Regions from separate parts of the Lactiplantibacillus plantarum genome, predicted to be linked through region 1. Evidence: predicted binding sites of a transcription regulator. Region 1 holds the regulator's gene; each other region holds the start of a gene.

Region 1 (5,817 bases):
ACGATACCAGCTTTGATCATGTCAACCCATTCATCAGTTGCGGCGTTGAAACCAACACCTGGCTTTTGTTCCTTCATCTTTTCAACGATAACAGAGCCTTCCAAACCAGCATTTTCAGCGATTTGGCGAACTGGTTCTTCCAAAGCACGTTTAACAATGTTGATCCCAGTTTGAACGTCACCAGTTTCCTTCAATGCAGCAACATCTTTGATAACGTTAATCAAAGCAGTACCACCACCAGCAACAAAGCCTTCTTCAACGGCGGCCCGAGTTGCGTTCAAAGCATCTTCAATCCGGTATTTACGTTCCTTCAATTCAGTTTCAGTAGCGGCACCGACACGAACAACGGCAACCCCACCAGCTAATTTAGCTAAACGTTCTTGTAACTTTTCTTTGTCAAAGTCAGAAGTTGTTTCACCGATTTGGTTACGGATAAATTCAACCCGTTCTGAAATAGCATCCTTGGAACCAGCGCCTTCAACAATGGTGGTGTTATCCTTAGTAACCGTAACTTTGTTGGCTTGACCTAATTGATCGATGGTCGTGTCCTTCAATTCAAGGCCAAGGTCGTCAGTGATAACCGTCCCGCCAGTTAAGATAGCGATATCTTGTAATTGTTCCTTACGCCGATCACCAAAACCGGGTGCCTTAACGGCGACAACGTTAAACGTCCCACGCATCTTGTTCAAGACTAAGGTTGGTAAAGCTTCACCAGAAATGTCATCAGCAATGATCAACAATGGCTTGCCTTGTTCAACGATGGATTGTAATAGTGGTAAGATATCTTGAATGTTTGAAATCTTCTTATCAGTAATTAAGATATATGGATTGTCAAGATCCGCTTCCATCTTATCATTATCAGTAACCATGTATTGTGATAAGTAGCCGCGGTCGAATTGCATCCCTTCAACAACGTCTAAACTAGTATCAACACCACGTGATTCTTCAATCGTGATAACACCGTCATGACCAACTTTTTCCATGGCTTCGGCAATCAATTTACCAGTTTCTTCACTTGCTGAAGATACAGAAGCGATTTGCGCAATATCTTCTTGCGTCTTAACTTCGTGTGCCATAGCGTGTAATGAGTCAACCGCCGTCTTAGTAGCTTCTTCAATCCCACGACGAATGCCAACAGGGTTAGCACCGGCCGTAACGTTCTTCATACCTTCATTAACGATTGATTGTGTTAAGACCGTTGCAGTAGTCGTCCCATCACCAGCGATGTCATTAGTCTTTGAAGCAACTTCAGAAACTAACTTAGCACCCATGTTTTCGAAATGATCGTCTAATTCGATCGCCTTAGCAATCGTTACACCATCATTAGTAATTGTTGGTGAACCATATGATTGTTCCAAAACAACGTTGCGACCCTTAGGACCTAACGTTGACTTAACTGTGTCAGCTAATTGATCGACACCTTTTAGCATCGCTGAACGTGCATCTTCAGAGAACTTTAATTCTTTAGCCATTATCTCTATTCACCTCATGAATTTAATTTATTTTAAGTTGCGCAATTTAAATGGATTAGTCTTCGATTGCAACGATATCTTTTTCGTGCAATACCAAATACTTAGCACCTTGATACTTGACTTCGGTACCGGCATACTTATCGAATAATACTTGATCGCCGACCTTCACGCTGGGGTCAACTTTTGTCCCGTTATCTAAAACACGACCGTCATTGACGGCAACAACCTTACCGCTTTGGGGCTTTTCCTTAGCGTTATTGGCAATGACAATACCGCCAATTGTTTGTTCTTCTTCTTCTTGTTGTTGCAAGATAACGCGATCTCCTAATGGTTTTAACACGTGAATCCCTCCATTTATTCTTTTTTAGCACTCCTCAACCTCAAGTGCTAATTACATTGTCAACTATATCATTTTAATTCAAGATTGCAAGTGATTTGTCAATTATTAGTCAAAGAATGTCAAATCGACTATAATGAATACTATTGAAGTATCAATAAATCTTAAATCAAACTTTTAAAAGGACGTGACTTGATGGTTAATCGCCGCCAATCAATCTTTATTCTTATCATCTACTTTATTATTTACGCACTACCGAGCGTCCTTGTGACTGCTTTCCATCAGCTAGGGGCCCAAGTATTCGTGATTCAAACGGTCGACTACTTAGTCGGTGCAATCCTACTCATCTGGTTGGCGAGTCGCATGCGGACAAAAAACGTTGTTGAAAAACAACCAAGTAACTGGTTCATGACGTTCATCTGGGGATTGATCGGTCTTGTCCTAGTCATCGTTGGTCAAGTCATCATTTTAAAAATGACGGCTTTACTGGGACAGTCAACAGCGTCAACCAACACGACCACCCTCTTAACTGTTGGGCAACAATATCCCGCTTTCTTCTTAGCCATCATTGTCGGTGCCCCGATTATGGAAGAAATCGTCTTCCGCAAAGTTATCTTTGGCAATCTAAGTGCGGTTACTGGTCAGATTGGGGCGGCCTTGATTTCTAGTGTGCTATTTAGCTTTGCACATGCGGATGGTCACTTTATCCTCTATGCCTTTATCGGGTTATTATTCTGCTGGTTATACCAGCACACCGGTCGGATTCAAACATCGATGACGGCTCACATCCTAATGAACGCATCGGTTGTGTTACCCACATTATTAGGCTTACTGCACTAGTATCATTACTAGGTAGCGCTAACCTAGCGTTTCAACGTTAATTTTCACCGAATATTTATACGTTACAATCAATGATTCGTGATCTAAGTATGTTAAAAAGGCTTTCCTGAATAATTCAGAGAAGCCTTTTTATAGCCATTTAATTTCAAAGATAAAGCGAGTTATTAATCTTCAGTCTCATTTTCATCGTCATTACCATTGTCACCTAATTGCTGACCGTAATGTTCAATGAAGTAGATCAATGTTTGTAATTCGTTGGTCAAATCAACGTTCTGAACCCGTACTGTCTCAGGAACGGAGATTCGTAACGGCGTAAAGTTCATGATTCCTTTGACGTTTGCATCAACCAAGTCATCGGTAATTTTCTGAACAACCGTGGTTGGCACCGTTAAGATAGCAATCTCAATCTGTTGTTCGATCAATTGCTTTTTGAGCTCCGTCATTGGGTACACTGGAACCCCACTTTGGACTGTATTGGCAATCGCCTCGTTGACATCAAATGCTGCTGAAATGCGGACATTACTGTTTTTGTGAAAATTAAAGTTCAGTAGGGCGTGGCCCAAATTACCGACCCCAATTAAAGCAACATTCGTTAAGGTGTCTTGATTTAAAATCTTTTTGAAAAATGCAAGTAACGTTTCAACATCGTATCCATACCCTCGTTTGCCGAGCGCCCCAAAATACGAGAAATCTCGCCGAATCGTTGCTGAATCTACTTTAACCGCCTCGGACAACTCGGTCGATGAGACCCGCTTCTTATCTGCATCTAGCAAGATATTTAAATAGCGGTAATAAATCGGTAACCGTTTTGCCGTTGCCCGTGGAATTTTTGTTTCTGCCATTCGGACGTGTCCTCCTAATTAAAAGTTTGTGAATTTGCTGACACTATTCTAGCATAACGCGTGACTTTGTGAAATAATAATTACTTATTATTCCGAATAATTGGGTCAGGCCGTTACAATATGCTACAATTATGTCACGAATTAAATGTGAAAGGAGCTTAATAAAGCGTGATTTTACTACAAGTACAGCAAGTTATGCGGCGTTTTGGCGCCGATGTCTTGTTCGATAACGTACAAATGGATATTCAAGAACACGCTCGGGTGGCCCTCGTCGGTCGAAACGGGGCCGGAAAATCAACCTTACTTAAAATGATTGCCGGCGAAACGGTACCGGACGAAGGCCAGATTTCAATGCGCAAGGGCTTAACAATCGGTTACTTGGCGCAAGACCAAGGACTGGATAGTAACAATACGATTTGGGAAGAAATGAGTAGTGTCTTTGCTGAGTTACATGCCATCGAAAAACGGATGCACCAGCTCGAAAATCAATTGAGCGACCCCGCAATCATGAATGATGAGCAGGCTTATCAACAGACCCTGAAAACCTATGATCAGATTCAAACTGAATTTCAACAAAAAAACGGGTACGGCTACCAAGCTGAGATTCGGGGCGTGTTGCACGGCTTCCAATTCGACGCCGAGGTGTACGATAAGTCGGTGACGGCACTATCCGGTGGACAAAAGACCCAGTTGGCCTTGGCCAAGTTGTTACTTGAAAAACGGGACTTGCTTATCCTTGACGAACCGACGAACCACTTGGACGTCGAAACCCTTACTTGGTTGGAAAGCTATCTCCAGTCTTACTCTGGTGCGCTGCTAATCGTTAGCCATGACCGCTATTTCTTAGACCGGGTCGTTAACGAAGTCTATGACTTATCACACCATGAAATGGTGCACTACACTGGCAACTACGACCAGTTTGTGCAAGAAAAAGCGGCTCGAATCCAAGCACAATGGAAACATTATGAAAAGCAACAAGCGGAGATCAGCAAGCTTGAAGACTTTGTTAATCGTAACATCGTGCGTGCTTCTACGACAAAACGGGCCCAGGCTCGGCGTAAGCAGTTAGCAAAGATGGACCGCCTTGACCGCCCTGATAGTGACGAGAAGACTGCCCACTTTGGCTTTCATGCGGCTAAACAAAGCGGCAACATTGTGTTGACCGTCAAAGATGCAGCCGTGGGCTATGATGGTCAGATTCTTTCGGAACCCGACAACTTGAATATTAAGAAACATGAAGCTATTGCCATTGTTGGACCGAACGGTATTGGAAAATCGACTTTCCTAAAGAGTATTTTGGGACAGATTCCATTCATTAAAGGCCAGGCCGTTTTTGGCACCAACGTCGTTACGGGCTACTACGATCAAGAGCAACGTAATTTAAACGACAAAAAAACCGTCCTCGGTGAACTTTGGGATGAACATCCCACCACTCCTGAAAAAGACATTCGTACCATTTTGGGCAGTTTTCTCTTCACTGGTGAAGATGTTGATAAACCCGTTCATGCCCTATCTGGTGGAGAACGAGCCCGGTTACTGTTGACCAAACTTGCCATGCAAAATGACAACTTCTTAATCTTAGATGAACCAACTAACCACTTGGATATCGATAGCCGTGAAGTTTTGGAAGTCGCCCTCAACGACTTTGACGGCACCCTTTTGTTCGTGTCACATGACCGCTACTTCATTAACCAAGTCGCCACGAGTGTCGTAGAGGTTTCTCCGGAAGGCACGGAACTCTTCTTAGGTGATTACGACTACTACATCGACAAGAAACAAGAGCAAGCTGAAATCGCGGCTGCGGCTGCTAGCCAAGCGGCCGAAAAAGCTGCTGAAGCCGGTGCAGCGGATTCAACCAGTGCCACAACTGCTGCTCCCCGCTCCAAAGGCCAGCAAAATTACCAAGCCAGCAAGCAGCAACAACGTGAAAAGCGCAAGCTCGAGCGCTCAGTTGCCGCCCTGGAAGAACAGATGACTGCCTTAGATGAACAAGCCACACAGATTCAAACTGAAATGGCGCAACCTGAAGTATCGGCCGATGTTGGTAAACTACAAGACCTACAAAAAGAACTTGAAGCCATCAATACTCAACAAGAACAAGTTGAAACCGAATGGACCGAACAAGCTGAAGCTTTAGAAGAATTGAGCTAATTTTCCAATGACTCATCAGATAAAAATAATAGTCGCCTCAAGAATTAATATAATTCTTGAGGCGACTATTATTTTGCCCCTATCCGCGGCATAAATCATGATTGAAAGGTGCCGGTTAGGTGGGTTCCTGTTCGTCAGCAATGCGCGTCCGATTCCGACCTCCGGGGCTGGGTGA
Region 2 (5,817 bases), 310 kb from region 1:
GGTTTTGGAAAACCATCCCAATTTTGCGCCGAATGTCCCAAACGGTTTCTTCAGATAATACTTGACCATCAACCGTAATCGTTCCAGCCGCTGGTGCTAACAGTCCGTTTAAATTCTTGGCCAAGGTCGACTTACCAGAACCGTTATGGCCGACAATGGCGACCCATTCACCCGGCATGACCGTAAATGAAATATCGTGTAACGTTAACTGATCCGTAGCTTGTTGCGGGTAACGATAATCTAAATGTTTAACGTCAATAATCGGACTCACCATTGTCCCTCATTTCCTTAAAATTCATGGTTATTATCATAACATATCTGACGGAACTTGTAGTAACTGAACTTCACGTCCAATCTTACTTTAAATCAGTGGCTGGCCCGTATTTGTAACCAGCATCGCCAAACAGCGTGAACTGCTTCTTCAAGTTATTGGAGACGTATACTTTTTTATCCTTGGTAATAAAAATGGCCCCAATACCTTGATCCGCTTTACCATTAATGTACTTCATCCCGCCTTTGAGGCCTTTGTCAAAGGTGGCCGTCGATAGTGCATCGCCATCCACCGACTTCTTCGAGATGATGGAAACGCCCATCAAATTGTTTTGATAAGGGGCCCCTGTTTGTGGGTCCATCAAATGACTGTAAACTTTACCATTCTTCTTCAAATAGCGTTCATAGATCCCAGAAGTAACGATTGACTTATTCTTAGCAGGTAGTGAGCCAATGGCCGTACCCCGTGACGCTTTTGGATCTTGGATACCGACTGTCCAGTTACCTGACTTCGTTCCTTTAGGGCTGTCACCCAGAACATAAATATTACCACCGAGGTCAATAATGGCCGTTGAAACCCCATGATTTAATAAGTACGTCTTCACTTGATCGGTCATGTAACCCTTGGCAATCCCACCAAGGTCTAGTTGCATTCCCTTTTCTTCTAGATAAACGGTCCGTTTCTTGTCATTTAATTTAACTTTTTTGTAGTCTACCAGCTTAACGTTCTTGTCAATTTCTTGTTGAGTGGGCACCTTGGCATCAGAAAATCCAATATGCCAGAGTGATGTGATCGGGCCAATGGCTAAATCAAAGGATTCGTCTGAATTCTTACTATAATAGTAAGCTGCTTTGATCATTGGGTAGATATCCTTGCTGACAGCCACTGGCTTTTTACCGGCAGCGGCGTTGATCTTATCAATTTCAGATCCTTTTTGATTGACCGTAATTTCCTTAGCTTCCGTTTTCAACAGCTTAAACGCCCCAGCTAACACGTTATCCTTACCCTTATTATAAATCCGCAACGTGACAACTGTGCCCATCATGAACTGGGTATCCTCGATCGGCGTCTTGACGACCTTAGTTGGTTTGGGTCGGCTACTAGCAGCATTTTTGCGACTCGTACTCGTCCCACACGCCGTCAATGGCACGATCATTGCAACAATTAATCCAATTCGAACCCATTTTTTTAGCTTCATTCCAATACTTCCCCTATTTTTAATTTCAATTGTCATTATACCAAAGTCTTGATTCATCCGGTGAGACTGTTTGCGCGTCATCCAAGCTTTTCTACGCTAGTCTGACATCAGCGCACCTACAGCAAACGGTACAACTCGACGGTCGGGTTTGTACTACCACAGCCATTTTGCACTTAACATTCACCGCCACTATTATTTTTTAAACCAATATCCATGTATGGATTTAGCTTGCTCAAAGTCGTGCCCAACTGAGTGACAAACTTTTGTGGTTGTTCAATTAAAAACAAAAGGCCCTCAGCATGCGCCTCAGGCCTCAAAAGAATCTAATAATTAAATTGCTTATTCAGAGAAAATCATGTTGTCAACAGTAATCGTGTTGGTGTCACCCTTTTGTGCCGCGTTTTGTAATTGTTCCGCGTACATAATAAAGGTGTTAGAAGATTCAGTGGCACCCGTGACAACGTCAACCTTAGTTGGATCACTACTCTTAACTAATGACTTGTTCAAAGCTGGTTGATAAGTCTTAGGGTTAGTCTTAGCAACCTTCTTCATTTGCTTGTTGTAAGCTGCATCGTCAACTTTGGACTTGCCATTCTTGTTCACTTGGTTATATTCAGACTTCGTAATCTTATTATCCTTGACCGTGATTGCGAAAGTAACTTTGTAACCGTGTGAGTAGTTCTTTTCGTTCAACTTGTAGGTACCATCTTTCATCTTGGCACCATTGTCAATCTTAATGGTCGACTTGTTACCCGCTTGGGCAGCTTGAACTAATTGTTGTGTGTAGTTTTGGAAGGTCTTTGATGATTCAGTCGCACCAGTCACAACATCAATGGAGCCCACGTTACCAGTAGCGGCAGAGCCCGTCAGCGTCTTGTTTAACTTAGGCATGTAAGTCTTGGGGTTAGTCCCAGCGATCTTCTTCATTTGTTTGTTATATGAAGTATCATCAACTTTGGACTTGCCGTTCTTGTTCACTTGGTCATAACTGGACTTAGTGATTTTACCGTTGTTATTAACTGTGATACTCATCTTGGTCCGATAACCATGTGAATAATTTTCTTCTTCAAGGTTATAAGTACCCGCTTTCATTTTGCTGCCAGCGGTTAATTTAGCAACCTTAGTTGTCTTAGCTGATGAGCTTGAAGATGAACTCTTCTTGGATGAACTCGAGCTAGAACTTGAAGAACTGCTGCCACAACCTGCTAAAGCTAAAGCTGAAATTGCAACAACTGAAGCACCCGTAATAACTGATTTGAATTTCATGATATCCCACTCCTAACCTTTTTGTATGAAAATTCACATTAATCTTAACGTTTAAACTGGTAATAGTCAATCCCATTCCATTAAAAAAATGATATTTTAGCCTAATAATAGCGGTATTGACAACGTTTTCCGTTCAAACCTCGATGCCACTATTTTCGCGGCTTAGATAATGTGATAGTTTATGCATTCTTTCCCATAATCCATAGACAACCGCTTACATTATCGTTATAATTATTAGTGGAATTATCTTTTTACACTATTATTCAAGGGAGTTGTTACGCAATGGCAAAGAAAAATATTGTCGTTGTCGGTGCGGGGTTTGCTGGTGTTTACGCAACCAAGAAACTGTCTAAGCATTTCAAAAAAAATGCAGACGTCGAGATTACGTTGATTGACCGGCATTCATACTTCACGTATATGACTGAATTACATGAAGTTGCTACCGAACGGGTGGAACCTGAGCATATCCAATATGATTTGCAACGGTTGTTCGCACGGCGAAAAAACGTTCGTCTCGTGACCGATACCGTGACGGGCATCGACAAAAAGGCACAAACAGTTACTACCGAACACGGAAGTTATCAATATGATCAACTTTTAATTAGTTTGGGTGGGGAATCCAATGACTTTGGGACTCCCGGTGTTAAGGAACACGGCTTCGAATTGTGGTCCTTCGAACAAGCGATGGCATTGCGTGCTCACTTATCTGCAATTATTCGGCGGGGGGCGGCGGAGCTCGACCCTGCTAAGCGCAAAGCCATGTTGACCTTTACAGTCTGTGGTTCTGGTTTTACTGGTTCTGAACTGATTGGTGAATTAATCGAATATCGTGATGTTTTGGCTCGAGACAACAAGCTCGATCCAAGTGAAATCACGCTCCAATTGGTCGAAGCAGCGCCGACTATTATTAACATGCTCAACCGGACGCAAGCCGGTAAGGCCGCTAAGTACATGGAAAAACATGGTGTCAAAATCATGACGAACTCCATGATTACCGAAGTCTGTGAAGACCATGTTAACTTAAAAGGCAAGGATCCAATTCCAACCTACACGTTAATCTGGACAGCCGGTGTTCGTGCTAATAGTATCGTTAAAAAGTTCGGCATTGAAACTAACCCCCGCGGTGGTCGCTTGATGGCCAATGAATTCATGCAAGCTAAGGATTGTAACAATATCTTCTTAGCCGGTGATTCAACCAGCTACCAAGAACCTGACCAACCACGGCCAGTCCCACAAATCGTTCAAGGGGCTGAAGAAACCGCAGCTAAGGCCGTCGAAGGTATTATTAAGAACGTTGACCAGACTGACGTTACGATCAAGCCATTTAAGGGCGCTTATCAAGCATCCGTCGACTCAATTGGTTCCAAATATGCCGTTGCACAAGTTTTAGAGAAGTGGAACGTCTCTGGTTTTATTGCCGTGCTTTTAAAACACGCCATCAACTGGATGTACTACGTTCAGATTTTCTCAGGTTACTACCTATTCCAGTACTTCATGCACGAATTCTTCCGGACTCGTAATAACCGTAACGTCTTCCGCGGTTGGGTCTCACGGGCTGGTAACGTACTCTGGAGTGTGCCACTGCGGTTCTTCTATGGTGCCATGTGGTTATGGGACTGCTGGACTAAAGTTCAGGGATCTGAATCCTGGTTCACTGACAAGTTACGGTTACCATTCGAATGGATTACCGTGGCCGCAACCAGTGGTGCCTCTCAAGCAACTAAAGCCGCTGCAACCAGTGGTGCTTCTGAAGCTGCCACGTCAACCGCTAAAGCCGCTAAGGGTGTCTTCAGTCTTTCATACATGTACGGTAAAGAACCCCTGATGGTCTTTGACAAAATGCCACATTGGTTCGAATCAATTACCAAGGTCTTCATTCCGAACATGCAAATGGCCCTCTTCTTCCAGAAATTCATGACTTGTGTTGAAATCGTCATTGCATTATGTATTTTCTTCGGACTCTTTACTTGGTTTGCTAACGCAGTCACCATTGGCTTAGTTGTCGTCTTCTGCTTATCTGGCATGTTCTACTGGGTCAACATTTGGATGATCTTTGTTGCCCTCGCCTTAATGAACGGTTCCGGACGGACATTTGGGTTAGACTACTGGGTCGTTCCGTGGATGCAAAAACACCTTGGACACTGGTGGTACGGCAACGTTCGTTCTCATTACGACGGTGTTAAAACCCGCTAGATGCGTTATAATTAATTAAATCCTTTCCCGATGGTTCAAGGGTTGTTTTTCCCCCCTTGAACCATTTTTTATTTCATTGAATTGGAGGGTTAACGATGCGTAAATTACGGACAATGATCCGGACATTCAAACGTTATGGGGATATGATCAAGCCGTTTGATATTATTATTATTGTTGCGCTAATTATTTTATCGTTCACCCCACTAGCGATTTTTTCATACCAGCAAAAACAACAAGCTGAACATGCGGCACTAGTGGCTAAGCGAAAGGCCACGAGCAGTGAAACCACGTATAACGCCGTGGTCTCACATAATGGGACCGTCTTGAAGCGTGTCAATATTACGAATCTGAAAACGACTAAGCACTTCACCTATCGCGATAACCATGGGCACTACAACACGATCACATTTAAACCTAAGCGCGTTGCGATTACGAAAGCCAACTGTTCTGACCAAGTATGTGTCCGCCGAGGCTGGATTCATAAACCTGGTCAAACGATTGTTTGTTTGCCCCACAAACTCTTGGTTGAAATTAAGGCCAGCAACGGTCAAGTCAAATCTGGCGGTAATGGTTTAGTTACGGAGTAGAATATGAATAATTCATTTGAACGATCAAACAAAACTCATCGTAATATTTATATCGCGTTACTGGTTGCACAAGGCGTGATCATCGGCATCCTTGAACGGATGATTCCATTCCCGTTTGCCTTTGCCCCAGGTGCCAAGCTTGGTTTAGCCAATCTGATTACCATTGTTGCAATCTATACATTATCATTAACTGACGTGATAACCCTAACCTGGCTCCGTTTGATTTTAACGGCCCTCCTAGGTGGCACTTTATCAACCTTTCTGTATAGTTTTGGGGGCGCCTTTCTCAGCCTGTTTGCCAT
Region 3 (5,817 bases), 350 kb from region 1:
TACGAATAAATCTAGGAAACACATTCGTAAAAAGGCTTCACGTATTCAGTCGTTTGTAAAGAAATATAAGGTGGTTAGGGTGGATTAATTATGGATCAATACCCAAATTTTAAGCTATTTATTGATAAATATTTACCATGGCTAGCCGTTATTGGCTTTGTTGTGACAGTTAGTGTTAATGGCAATGTTTGGTTGTATTTTATGTCGGTGCTGATTGTATTTGTTGTGATTGCAATTATTGACTTGCTGTTTAAGTATTGGAACCACGCCAAAATTTTAGGTATCATGATTGTTCTTTTAGTACTTGGACTATGGTTGAATCGCTAAGAAAATACCAGGATTAGTGTCTGACGCGGCATTTTCAATGGATTTATAAAGAGGCATTGTGCTTTTCTGAAATGCCATGGCTAGCATCAATAAGGGGCTTCTGTCAACCAGTGTCGATGAAGTTATATCTAGAATCCAATTCATTTATGAATTGGATTCTTTTTTGAAGTGCGCCCGGCATGGGTGATAACTAGGCGGTGTAAGTCCGCTGTGGGCCGTAGTAGTCGGAACCACGAGTTGAGGGCAAGGGCGTTCGCCGTGAGACGGAGTCTGAAGGAAGCCTAAGACAAAATACCGAACCGATGTACAAGAAGTGGCTACAAGGCTGATTAGACTGGATGAAGTTGCTTCACAAACTGAAGTCCTACACTACTTGAAGTCGAAGTTAGTAAAGCCAACGGTTGCATGGTATGAAAGCTATCATTCTTACCCGGGGAGGCCTGTCGGATAAGCTCCCAACAAGGACGCCGATATGGGTTTACAGGAGTAAACTAGTCAGCCGAGGTCATAGTAATCTGCCGTATGGCAGATGAAGGACTGAACAATAATAATTCTCACCGATACTGGAGGTGTTGGTAGTGCGAAGATTGCAGAAAACAGAACAAGCTGACCGCCAAGGGATGAATAGTCTGGAAGACAAAGAGTATCTTGGGGCGCATAGTACTACTAACGGTGAAAGTACGGCGCAGGATGGCATTCAATTTGTAGACCGGGTCCTTCCTTGCAAGTAGTAATCTGAACCTAGCGTTTAAGCGTGTTCGGAGGAATAAGGGCGTAGCTGGAATTGACGGCATGACCGTTGACCAACTGGCCGAATATATTTACAAGAACCGGGAAGAACTCCTAGAGAGTTTACGTAATGGAATATATCGGCCGCAACCAGTCAGACGGGTAGAGATACCAAAACTCGATGGCTCAACCAGAAAACTGGGAGTACCTACAGTTGTTGATCGTATGATCCAATAAGCTGTGGTACAGGTGCTTTCGCCGATATACGAACAAGTATTTTCCGACAATAGCTATGGATTCCGACCAGGTCGGAGTGCGCATGACGCGATTCAAAGTGTCACCGAACTCTACAATCAAGGCTACCACTATGTGGTAGACCTCGATTTAAAGGCATACTTTGATACGGTTAACCACGACTTACTAATGAACTTCATCAAACAACGAGTAACTGATCCATGGCTACTCCACCTAATTCGGCGCTTCCTAACAAGCTGGGTCATGAATGGCGAGCTGTTTCGAAAGACGACGAAGGGAACACCACAAGGTGGGAACCTGTCGCCGCTACTGGCCAATATTTATCTCAACGAGTTGGACAAGCTATTGACCCAGCGGGGCCACCGATTTGTGCGCTATGCCGATGACTGTAATATTTATGCCAGAAGTAAGCGAGCGGGAGAACGAGTCTTACGCAATGTCACAATCTTTCTTGAAATTAAGTTGAAACTAACAATTAACTGTCATAAAACGACGGTTGGCTCACCACTCCGACTAAAGTTTCTAGGATTTACGCTCGGTGTAGACCGTAATGGGGCATATGCACGACCGCACAAGGTCGTGAAACAGCGAATCAAACAAGCCCTTAAGATAATGACTGGGCGAAGTCGTGGAATTAGTTGGTTAATGTTGATGAAGAAAATTAAACAGAAAATGCGAGGATGGCTACAGTACTATGGGATTGGCAAGATGAAGACGTTTATTCAACAACTGGACCAATGGTTGCGAAGTAGGATTAGACAGTTGATATGGAAACGGTGGAAGAAAATCAAAACCCGATATCGTGAGCTAATTAAGCTAGGAATGACACCGGAACAGGCCAAGACTAATGCCAATACCCGCAAGGGATATTGGCGAATTGCCCATAATAAAACACTAACCTATACGTATACAAATCAAAAGCTGGAGCGTCTTGGACTAATAAACCTGTCCAAGACACTCCAGCAAATACAGAGTGCTTAAATTATTGAACCGCCGTATACGGAACCGTACGTACGGTGGTGTGAGAGGTCGGTAATTGAAATAATCAATTACCTCCTACTCGATTGCAACCGAATTTGATAAAAAAGTTTTACTAGTTAACCATACGTCGTTCTTTTGATTTGCCTGATTTCATCTCTTTTCAACTATGACTCGATATTTTGTGGTTTGGTATATTTAGGTCTACAAATAAGAAAAAGTGACAATTATGAGTAAAATTAAGCAAGAGGAATAAATAAGAACATGTGAAAAAATAAACATTTTTATCTAGAACTCATTCTAAGCAATCTTTGTATGCTAATATACTGATACATAAACCTCATAACTAATACTTATAGCTAAAACTGAGTTTGACTATAGCTATATGGGGGCGCTAAACTAGGATTATAAACTAAATGTTATTTTTTTCACACACTTAGTAAGCGCTTACCAACACATTAATTGGAGGTTATCAACATGACAGAATATCGAGTTGAATCAGATACTTTAGGCGAAGTTAAAATTCCTGCGAACGCCTTATGGGGTGCTCAGACAGAACGGAGTCGCCATAACTTTCCGACTGGTACGAAGATGCCGTTGGAAATGATTCGGGCATTACTTCAAATTAAGCGGGCCGCAGCGATTGCGAATAAAGAAGTTGAAGCAATGACTGCTGAAAAAGCTGATTTAATCGTGGCTGCCATTGATAAGTTATTAGCGCTCGACGATGAAGATTTGCGTAAGGACTTTCCGCTGGTTGTTTACCAAACTGGTTCGGGGACGCAAACGAATATGAACGTTAATGAAGTGGTCGCACACATGGCTGGTAAGATCAATCCTGATATTGAAATCTTGCCGAACGACGATGTTAACCATGGTCAAAGCTCTAACGATATCTTCCCAACGGCGATGAACATTACGGCCGCAGTTGCCGTGGATAAGCTGATTGCCGCAGCGGAACACTTATTAGCGGAATTGAAGATCAAACAAAAGAAGTACTGGCGGGTAGTAAAGATCGGCCGGACCCATCTTCAAGATGCAACGCCATTAACTTTTGGCCAAGAAGTGAGTGGTTGGGCCAGTGCGATTGAACATGATATTGCCTACTTAAAACAGTTGAATCCAACGTTAGGCGAGCTTGCAATGGGTGGGACCGCCGTTGGGACTGGTCTAAATGCTGCCCCTCATTTTGCTGAAAATATTGCTGCGGCGATGAGCAAATTGTATGGGATTGAATTTACGGCTGATTCCAATAAGTTCTATGGTTTGGCCCATCATTCTGGCTTAAACGTGGTTCACGGGGCCATCAAGACCCTAGCAGCCGATTTGATGAAGATTGCCAATGATGTGCGGTTCTTGGCAAGCGGTCCACGGGCCGGTTATGACGAATTAAACATTCCGGCTAACGAACCCGGCTCATCAATCATGCCTGGGAAAGTTAACCCAACCCAAGCTGAAGCCATCACTATGGCAGCGGTACGAGTTATGGGGAATGACGTGGTCGTCGATTTAGCTTCTAGCCAAGGTAATTTTGAAATGAACGTTTACAAGACCGTTTTGATTGATGCCTTCCTTGAATCTGCTGAATTGTTAGCTGGAACGATTACCGGCTTCACTGACCGAATGATTGCTGGTTTGACGGTCAACCAAGACCGGATGGCAGAGTTAGTCGACAGTTCCTTGATGACGGTTACGGCATTGTCACCACATATTGGCTATCATGATAGTGCGATGATTGCTCAAGCAGCTGAAAAAGCGGGGACGACATTGCGTGAAGCAGCCATCAAGTCTGGCAAAGTAACCGCGGAACAATTCGATGAATGGATGGTTCCACTGGATATGACGAATATTGATGATTAAGCTAAAATAAGTATTGATCGGCGTTGAACCGTTAACGTGGATCAAGGTGGCACGGGTCATTGTTCCTAGACTTGGAATGGTGGCCCGTGTCCAGTTAACGACAATAATAAATGAGATTTTGGTTCCATCCTGGGGAATACCCCGGACGAATTGAGAGGAGAAGTGGCAATCAATGGCTGAAAAGTTTACATTTACACCAACCGCCTTAGCGGATCTAAAACCGAACTATGACGTAGTGATTATTGGATCGGGGGGCGCGGGTTTGACTGCGGCAATCCAGGCACATGAATTGGGCCTGAACCCGGTTATTTTAGAAAAAATGTCGAAAATCGGTGGTAACACCACCCGGGCTTCATCCGGTATGAATGCGGCGGAGACGAACGTCCAATTGCATCACCATATTGTTGATAGTTTTGGCGATTTCTACGGCGAAACCCTTAAAGGTGGTGGCGGTATGAATAACCAAGCACTGTTGAAATTCTTCACGGAACACAGTGCGCTCGCAATTGACTGGTTAGCAGACCACGGCATTAAGTTGGATGATTTGACGATTACTGGTGGGATGAGTGTGATGCGGACCCATCGGCCAAGTTCCATGGCTCCCATTGGTGGTTTCTTAGTCACTGAGTTGTTGAAACAAGTGGCGGCTGACCAGTTACCACTCTTCACAGATGTCAAAGTCGATGAACTAGTCGTCGAAGCCGGCAAAATTAGTGGCGTCAAGGCAACAACCCCAGATGGAGCTGTCACGATTACGGCTGGAGCCGTCTTGTTAGCAACCGGTGGCTTCGGTGCGAATAAGACCTTGTTAGGCCAGTATCGTGATGATCTTAAAAACTATCAGACGACCAATCAGCCGGGCGCGACTGGAGATGGGATTCTGTTGGCACAAGCTATTGGGGCTAAGTTGGTTGATATGGACCAAGTCCAAGTTCATCCGACGGTCCAACAAGATACAGATCATGCTTATTTAATCGGTGAAGCGGTTCGGGGCGAAGGTGCGATTTTGGTCGATAACCAGGGGGCTCGTTTCGTCAATGAACTCGACACGCGTAAGAACGTGACGGCCGCTATCGACCAACTGGGTGGTACTGGTGCCTACTTGATCTTTGACCGCGGTATTCGTGACCGGGTCAAAGCGGTTGAATTCTATGATCACATTGGCCTGGTAAAGACTGGGACTGACTTGGAAACACTGGCGACTGCGACCGGCTTAGACGCTGCGACGCTTAAACAGACGGTGGCTGACTGGAATCAGGCAGTCGCTAACCATAATGATGCGGCCTTTAACCGGACGACTGGGATGGATCGCGATATTGCGGCGGGACCGTTCTACTCAATTCACATTGCGCCAGCTGTTCACTACACGATGGGTGGGATTGCCATTAATCCCGCAACCCAAGTGTTGAATCAGGACGAACGACCGATTGCCGGCCTGTTTGCAGCCGGTGAAGTGGTCGGCGGTCTCCACGGCAATAACCGGATTGGTGGTAATTCAATCGCTGAAACGGTAATCTTTGGCCGTCAAGCCGGACAACAAATGTTCAAATATTTACAATAAGTTATTTTGACTAACCCAAATCAATAGTCCATGCGCTTGAGTAATCGGTGCATGGGCTATTTTTGATTTGGGCTGTAGTTAGAGACCAAAGAAATTAGTTTAAAAAT
Region 4 (5,817 bases), 220 kb from region 1:
ACAAGTTGTGGAATTGTTAGTTTCAGGAAAGTCGTTGTATCAACATTTTCATACCGAGACTTGATCTTGAGTGGTTGCAACCAACCGTTGCGGTAGCGCTTAAGTGTGTTGCAATGAATTGGTGCACCCAATAGTCTAGTATTTTAATAGAGGAGCGGGTAGGATGAAAATTGTGATTGGTACTAAAATAAAAGAGCAACGACAACAGCATGAATGGTCCCAGCAGACGGTGGCGGAGCGGTTACACGTCTCACGGCAAACTATTTCCAAGTGGGAGTTAGGGAAAAGTTATCCAGATTTAGAGTTGTTGGTAGCACTGAGCAAACTATTTGCTGTCTCGACGGATGAGTTATTAGGTTTGAGCAGAAGACCTGTTCAGCGACCATGGTGGCAGTTGTTATTGCGTAAAAGGAGTCGAACAGATATGACGGTGAAATGGTACAGCGGGGGGCAGGATCGGGCACGTGTTGCTGTGGGCATAATTAGTGATTTAGTTGCTAATCTAAATACCACGAATGAGCAACCGTTACGACAGCTGCTGGCAACTTATTATCAGGAACTATTGGAACAACGAACTGGTTCAGTACTGGGAGTATTCGACAGAATGAACTTAGACATCTCCAAATGTCTGCGGCAGCAACAAATCAAACTATCACCAGAAAATGAGCAACTAATGCAACAGCTGGTGGGGTTGAACATGATTTACTACCGGTGATTTATTTTGAAAGTAAAACGCAAACTGTCAATCATCTAGCTTAATAGATGCTGACAGTTTGCGTTTTATGTTAAAAATCAATCGCAGGATTAAAGGTTTGACAAGCTTGTTCGACTAGATAAGCAATCGGTTTAGCTAGCACGTGACTTGGTAAGTAGGCAATACTAAAATCAAGGCTGAGCTCGCTTGTTGGTAATTTGAACGCATTGATAGGGTACTTGGCTGGTTCAGTGGCTAGTCTTGCCAACATTGCAGTGGCTAGAACAATGCTACCAAGTCCTTGAAGTGTCAAGCTTAGTGCAAAGCGAGAGTTATCGACTTCAATGAGTGGAATCGTTTGAATGCCTTTATCGGCAAAGTAATGGTCAACCAGTTCTTGAAAGCGAGCTTCACCGACTGCACGGATGACAGGCTCACCAGTCATTCCTGTAAGAATGGTGGGGGTGAACGGTCGCCAAAATTGATTGGACTGATATATTCCGGCTGTTTTTGGAATGACTAAAGACAAAGAAATTGTCTGCAAAGGGATGGTTTTGACGTTAGTTTGATGAATTGTTTTGCCAATAAAAAAGTCTAGCTGATGACTAGCTAGCAACGTTTCTGCTTTTGATGTTGTGATTTCTAGTATTTTAGTGCGAATGTTCGGAAAACGTTGATAAAAAGCAGGTAGTGTTTGACTAAACCAAGCATTAGCCATTGGTGGTGTAATCCCAATCGTCATACTTTGATACTTATTTTGACTGATTTCTTTAAGTTCAGTGTTCATTCGCTGATGGAGACGGGCGTCACTTTGCAAATAAGTCAGTAATCTTTCTCCAGCATAAGTTAATTCAAGTGGATGATGGCCGCGGTCGATTAAGGGGGTCCCAAAATGAGTTTCCGCACTTTTAATTGTGCGGCTAATGTACGGCTGACTGATGAATAAACTTTGTGCAGCTTTCGTCATACTATTGTGCTGTTGAATAGCTTCTAAAAATACTAACAATTTATTTTCCATGAAATCGCCACCTTTAATGCTTAATCTTATTAAAATCAAGTATAACCCATTACTCATTTGTAATAACAGATAATCAGATTGTTATTTCTATAAAAATGAAAGCGGTTATATAATACAGATGTAGTTAAAAAATGATTCTGTTTGTGATTTAAATATCAATTTCAATTGTGCTTTAGAATACGTTAAATGGATTTTGAAAGGGTGGTCAGCATGCTCCAAAAAATGAATCAGGTTAAATGGGATTATCAATATGATACGGTAGTTATTGGCTTTGGTGGTGCCGGGGCGACAGCAGCGCGGTTTGCGGCGGATGCACATGCGAAGGTATTGCTCACGGATGCAGCGCCGAATGGTCATGAAGGAGGCAATACCCGTTATTCTGCCCAACTCTTAGGAACGGTAGATAGTTTCGATGAGGGTAAAAAATATTATCAAAACTTAACGGCACCCATGCAATTAGACGATAGTATGGTTGATACTTTCGTAGCGGGCATGGCGAATATGCGCGACTATGTTCAAAAGTATCTCAATGTTGACCCGGTGAGTGTCAAAAATGATTTTACAGCTGCTGATTCTCCAATTTCATTAGACAGTGCAGTTCATGAGTTTCCTGAATTTGATGGAGTCCAATCCTATGACTTTACAACTGTCCATCATGGCATTTTTGATGCAGCTTTGTGGAAAATTCTTCGACAAAAAGTGTTAGATCGGCAGCAACAGATTGATGTCTGGCTTAGTGCTCCGGCACAACATCTGATTCAAGATCCCACTACGAATACAATTATCGGTGTCCAAATCGAACGTCAGCATCGTTTAGTTAATGTTCGAGCTACCAATGGTGTAGTCCTAGCATGTGGTGGTTTTGAAAATAATCAACAAGCCATCCAGGACTACCTTGGTGCTGAGCACTTGGCACCATTAGGCACGCTGTTTAATAAGGGTGCTGGTATTAAGATGGCCCAAGAAGTTGGCGCGGACTTTTGGCACATGCAAAATTATGAATCACTCGGATTTTTACATGGTCTTTCGATTGCCGTACCACAAGGTGAACGTGGTCGCTTGATTTTAGGCTGGCCGGAAGTGAACCATGGTAGCGTTATTACGGTGGCTGATGACGGTAGTCGGTATTTTGATGAGAGTGAAGCCAACCGGCACGGTCACATTTATGATCATGGAATGTGGCGAGTACCGCGGACAAATGTCCATCCATACTTGGTTTTTGATGAAACTCAGTATCAACAGATGTTAGCAAGTCAATATACGCCGATTAATAATCTCACCGATTTAGTTGTGAAGGCCACTACTCTAAACGACTTAGCACGAGTTATGGAAGTTGATGGTACGGTACTTACCAAGACCGTTCATGATTTCAATTATTTTGTTGAGTCTGGTACTGACTACGCGTTTAATCGGCAGGTTGATACGATGCGGGCATTTGATGGTGGGCCATATTATGCGCTTAAGTTAACAAACAACGTACTTAATACCCAAGGGGGGCCACGTCGTAATGACCGGGCAGAGATTTTAGATGCAAATCAGCAACCTATTCCGCACTTGTATGGTGCAGGTGAGTTGGGCGGTATTTGTGCAAATCAGTATCAAGGTGGCGGTAATTTAGCTGAATGCCTGATTTTTGGAAAAATCGCTGGTGAAAATGCAGCTAAACCTAAGGAAGAAACGATACAATTAGTCGATGAAAAAGCAGTGGCTAAGCCGGATGCGAATACTAGTGCTTCGGTGCATCAGACTGGTGCCAATGATTTGCTAGCTGAAGCATCACCGGACATCACAGTTGGTGAACACCAATACTTAGGGCGCTCAGATGATGGCATTGGTGGGCAAGTTGTGGTTCGTATCACGTATGTTGACCAACAATTAACTCATGTTGAAGTAGTTGAACAACATGAGACTGGTGAAGTTGGTGGTCAGGCAGTTGCCGAATTGCCGGCAAAAATGGTGGCTGCTAACACTTATGATGTGGATGCAGTTTCCGGCGCTTCTGTATCGAGCCGTGCCATCAAGGCCGCAGTCAAGGACGCGCTATCCCAGGCCAAACAGACCGTGTCAAATGATTAACCACTGATCGCACAATCCACGAATCACCTAGTGCTTTTAGTATCTTTTAGTGCGTAATACCGGTAAACTAGAATTAACAAATTCAATCAATGGAGGCCGCTCATGCGTATTACAAAAACGAGTTTACTCCTCAGCAGTTTATCATTGGTACTCAACACGTTGTCATTGATTATAGCAATTCGCAAGTATCGATTACAAAATCACTAATCATTAGAAATTCAAAAACACCGCTGTGACTAACGAACGCATTAGTCGTAGCGGTGTTTTTGGTTTTATTAAGCTTCATAATCCGTCAAATCAGCCAAGAAGCGTTGAATCACCGCAAGTTCTGCTGGTGAGTAGTGTTCATGAAGGAGCGTGATTGCTTGATGATTGCGGGTTGCATGCATCTTATCATGATAGCGGGCCAGCTTACGACCACTCGGCGTTAAGCGGTAGAAGATCTTTTTGTGATCATCGGGTTGCTGGAATGAGCCAATTAAGCCCTGCGTTACGAGTCGTTTGGCTGCCCGGGTCACACCACCTCGAGTGACGCCGAGGTTAGTGGCTAAGTCGATGCCCGTTTGTGGACCGGCCTCTAGTTCAGATAATAAATGTAGGCCAACGATGGAAATATCCGGCAACAGGCGGCGTAGATTGGCTTCGGTGATATGCTGCTGTAACCATTTCTGTTCACCAGTAGTGGAAGCACGCTTGGTTCGAATCGTTTTGAGCTGCGTTAGAATTGTCTGTTCCGTGGATATTGACATCGATTGATCCCCCTTAGATAGTTGTGCGTCATGGCGACTGGTTCTCGTGGTGGTTAGCGCGCAATTATCAATTAATCATTAGCTTTTATTACTATTATTATACCGGTTTTAAAATTCACCGGCGAGTTTTTCTGCTGCTACCTGTGCGGCAGTGATGGCCTGTTCTCGCTGTTCTGGAAATTGGTCCAATCCTTCAATGAAGATGGTTCGGTAATCCTGAATCCCATACAGTTGCATCATGCCACGGAGGTAGGGGTCGCCTGCTTCAACCTGGTTGTGCTGATCAGGTTGGTGATAGTAGCCACCCGCAGCCTGAATGTGTAAGACGTGTTTGTCGGGTAATAAGCCGACCGGGCCGTTGACCGTGTACTTAAAAGTTTTACGGGCGACTGCGGTTAAGTCTAAGTATTGTTTGAGTTCGGCTGGAAGAAAGTGATTGTACATTGGATTAACGAAGACGATCTTGTCGGCTGCTAGAAATTCAGCTAGCCAGGCGGCGTGACGGCTAAGTAGTTCAGCTTCCACTGACGTTAGTTCTTCACCGTATTTTTGTTTACGCCAAGCTTCGAAGGTTGTGTCGTTCAAAGCGGGAACGCCGTCCTGATAAAGATCGCGTGTCGTAATCTCATCGTTCGGATGGGTTTGCTGATACGCAGTTTTAAAACTCGCTGCAACGGTCAGTGAGGCACTGGGGACGGTCGTGTGTGGATGAGCATTAATCATTAATAATTTTGTCATTTTAAACAGCTCCTTAATTTTGTTGACAAGCAACATTTTATCTTGAATATTGTTGCTTGTCAACAAATAAGATAAAAAATTCCCCACACATTCGAAAATGCGTGGGGAATTTAAAGGATGCACGATTAATTTTGATTAACCAATGCTACTAGCACTAGGTTGGAGCGACTTTACGGGTAAATACGGTGCAACATACGTGGAAACGGAATGGTTTCGCGAACGTGATCTTGCAAAGTGATCCAAGCCAGAAAACGTTCCAGACCCATACCGAAACCGGAGTGCGGCACCGAACCATATTTGCGTAAATCGAGATACCACTCGTAATCCTGCAAGTCTTGACCGCTGGCTAGTAACCGTTCCTTCAAGTAGTCATAATCCGTTGAGCGTTCGGAACCGCCGATGATTTCGCCGTAACCTTCAGGTGCTAACAGGTCAGCTGCAATGACGACATCATCGCGCGTCGGGTGTGCCTGCATGTAAAAGGCCTTGATTGCTTTGGGATAGTTTAAGACAAAGACTGGTTGGTCAAAGTGTTCTGCCAA

What was found. The regulator Rex, encoded in region 1, represses fermentation and respiration genes when NADH is low (regulators of the CRP and FNR family bind a similar motif). The targets are predictions, from matches to a motif close to TTGTGAANTANTTCACAA.
Region 2: the regulator Rex is predicted to act here: its motif matches at 2,757-2,774, upstream of pplA (extracellular electron transfer flavoprotein PplA).
Region 3: the regulator Rex is predicted to act here: its motif matches at 2,706-2,723, upstream of E5260_RS10885 (class II fumarate hydratase).
Region 4: the regulator Rex is predicted to act here: its motif matches at 1,854-1,871, upstream of E5260_RS11540 (FAD-binding protein).

What each region holds. Positions count from the first base shown of each region.
Region 1 covers NZ_CP039121.1:2,655,205-2,661,021, forward strand. Annotated here, with positions in the region: gene groL (chaperonin GroEL) at 1-1,472, opposite strand, end outside; gene groES (co-chaperone GroES) at 1,528-1,812, opposite strand; gene E5260_RS12510 (CPBP family intramembrane glutamic endopeptidase) at 2,005-2,649, shown strand; gene E5260_RS12515 (redox-sensing transcriptional repressor Rex) at 2,814-3,491, opposite strand; gene E5260_RS12520 (ABC-F family ATP-binding cassette domain-containing protein) at 3,660-5,642, shown strand.
Region 2 covers NZ_CP039121.1:2,345,424-2,351,240, forward strand. Annotated here, with positions in the region: gene E5260_RS11060 (energy-coupling factor ABC transporter ATP-binding protein) at 1-271, opposite strand, end outside; gene E5260_RS11065 (FAD:protein FMN transferase) at 357-1,469, opposite strand; gene pplA (extracellular electron transfer flavoprotein PplA) at 1,809-2,735, opposite strand; gene E5260_RS11075 (NAD(P)/FAD-dependent oxidoreductase) at 3,018-4,928, shown strand; gene E5260_RS11080 (NusG domain II-containing protein) at 5,024-5,515, shown strand; gene E5260_RS11085 (Gx transporter family protein) at 5,519-5,817, shown strand, end outside.
Region 3 covers NZ_CP039121.1:2,304,914-2,310,730, reverse strand. Annotated here, with positions in the region: gene E5260_RS10895 (flagellar biosynthetic protein FlhB) at 91-327, shown strand; partial or broken gene ltrA (group II intron reverse transcriptase/maturase) at 906-2,292, shown strand; gene E5260_RS10885 (class II fumarate hydratase) at 2,767-4,149, shown strand; gene E5260_RS10880 (flavocytochrome c) at 4,322-5,710, shown strand.
Region 4 covers NZ_CP039121.1:2,431,946-2,437,762, reverse strand. Annotated here, with positions in the region: gene E5260_RS11555 (helix-turn-helix domain-containing protein) at 1-64, shown strand, start outside; gene E5260_RS11550 (helix-turn-helix domain-containing protein) at 164-715, shown strand; gene E5260_RS11545 (LysR family transcriptional regulator) at 786-1,712, opposite strand; gene E5260_RS11540 (FAD-binding protein) at 1,899-3,788, shown strand; gene E5260_RS11535 (MarR family winged helix-turn-helix transcriptional regulator) at 4,064-4,537, opposite strand; gene E5260_RS11530 (NAD(P)H-dependent oxidoreductase) at 4,646-5,275, opposite strand; gene asnS (asparagine--tRNA ligase) at 5,446-5,817, opposite strand, start outside.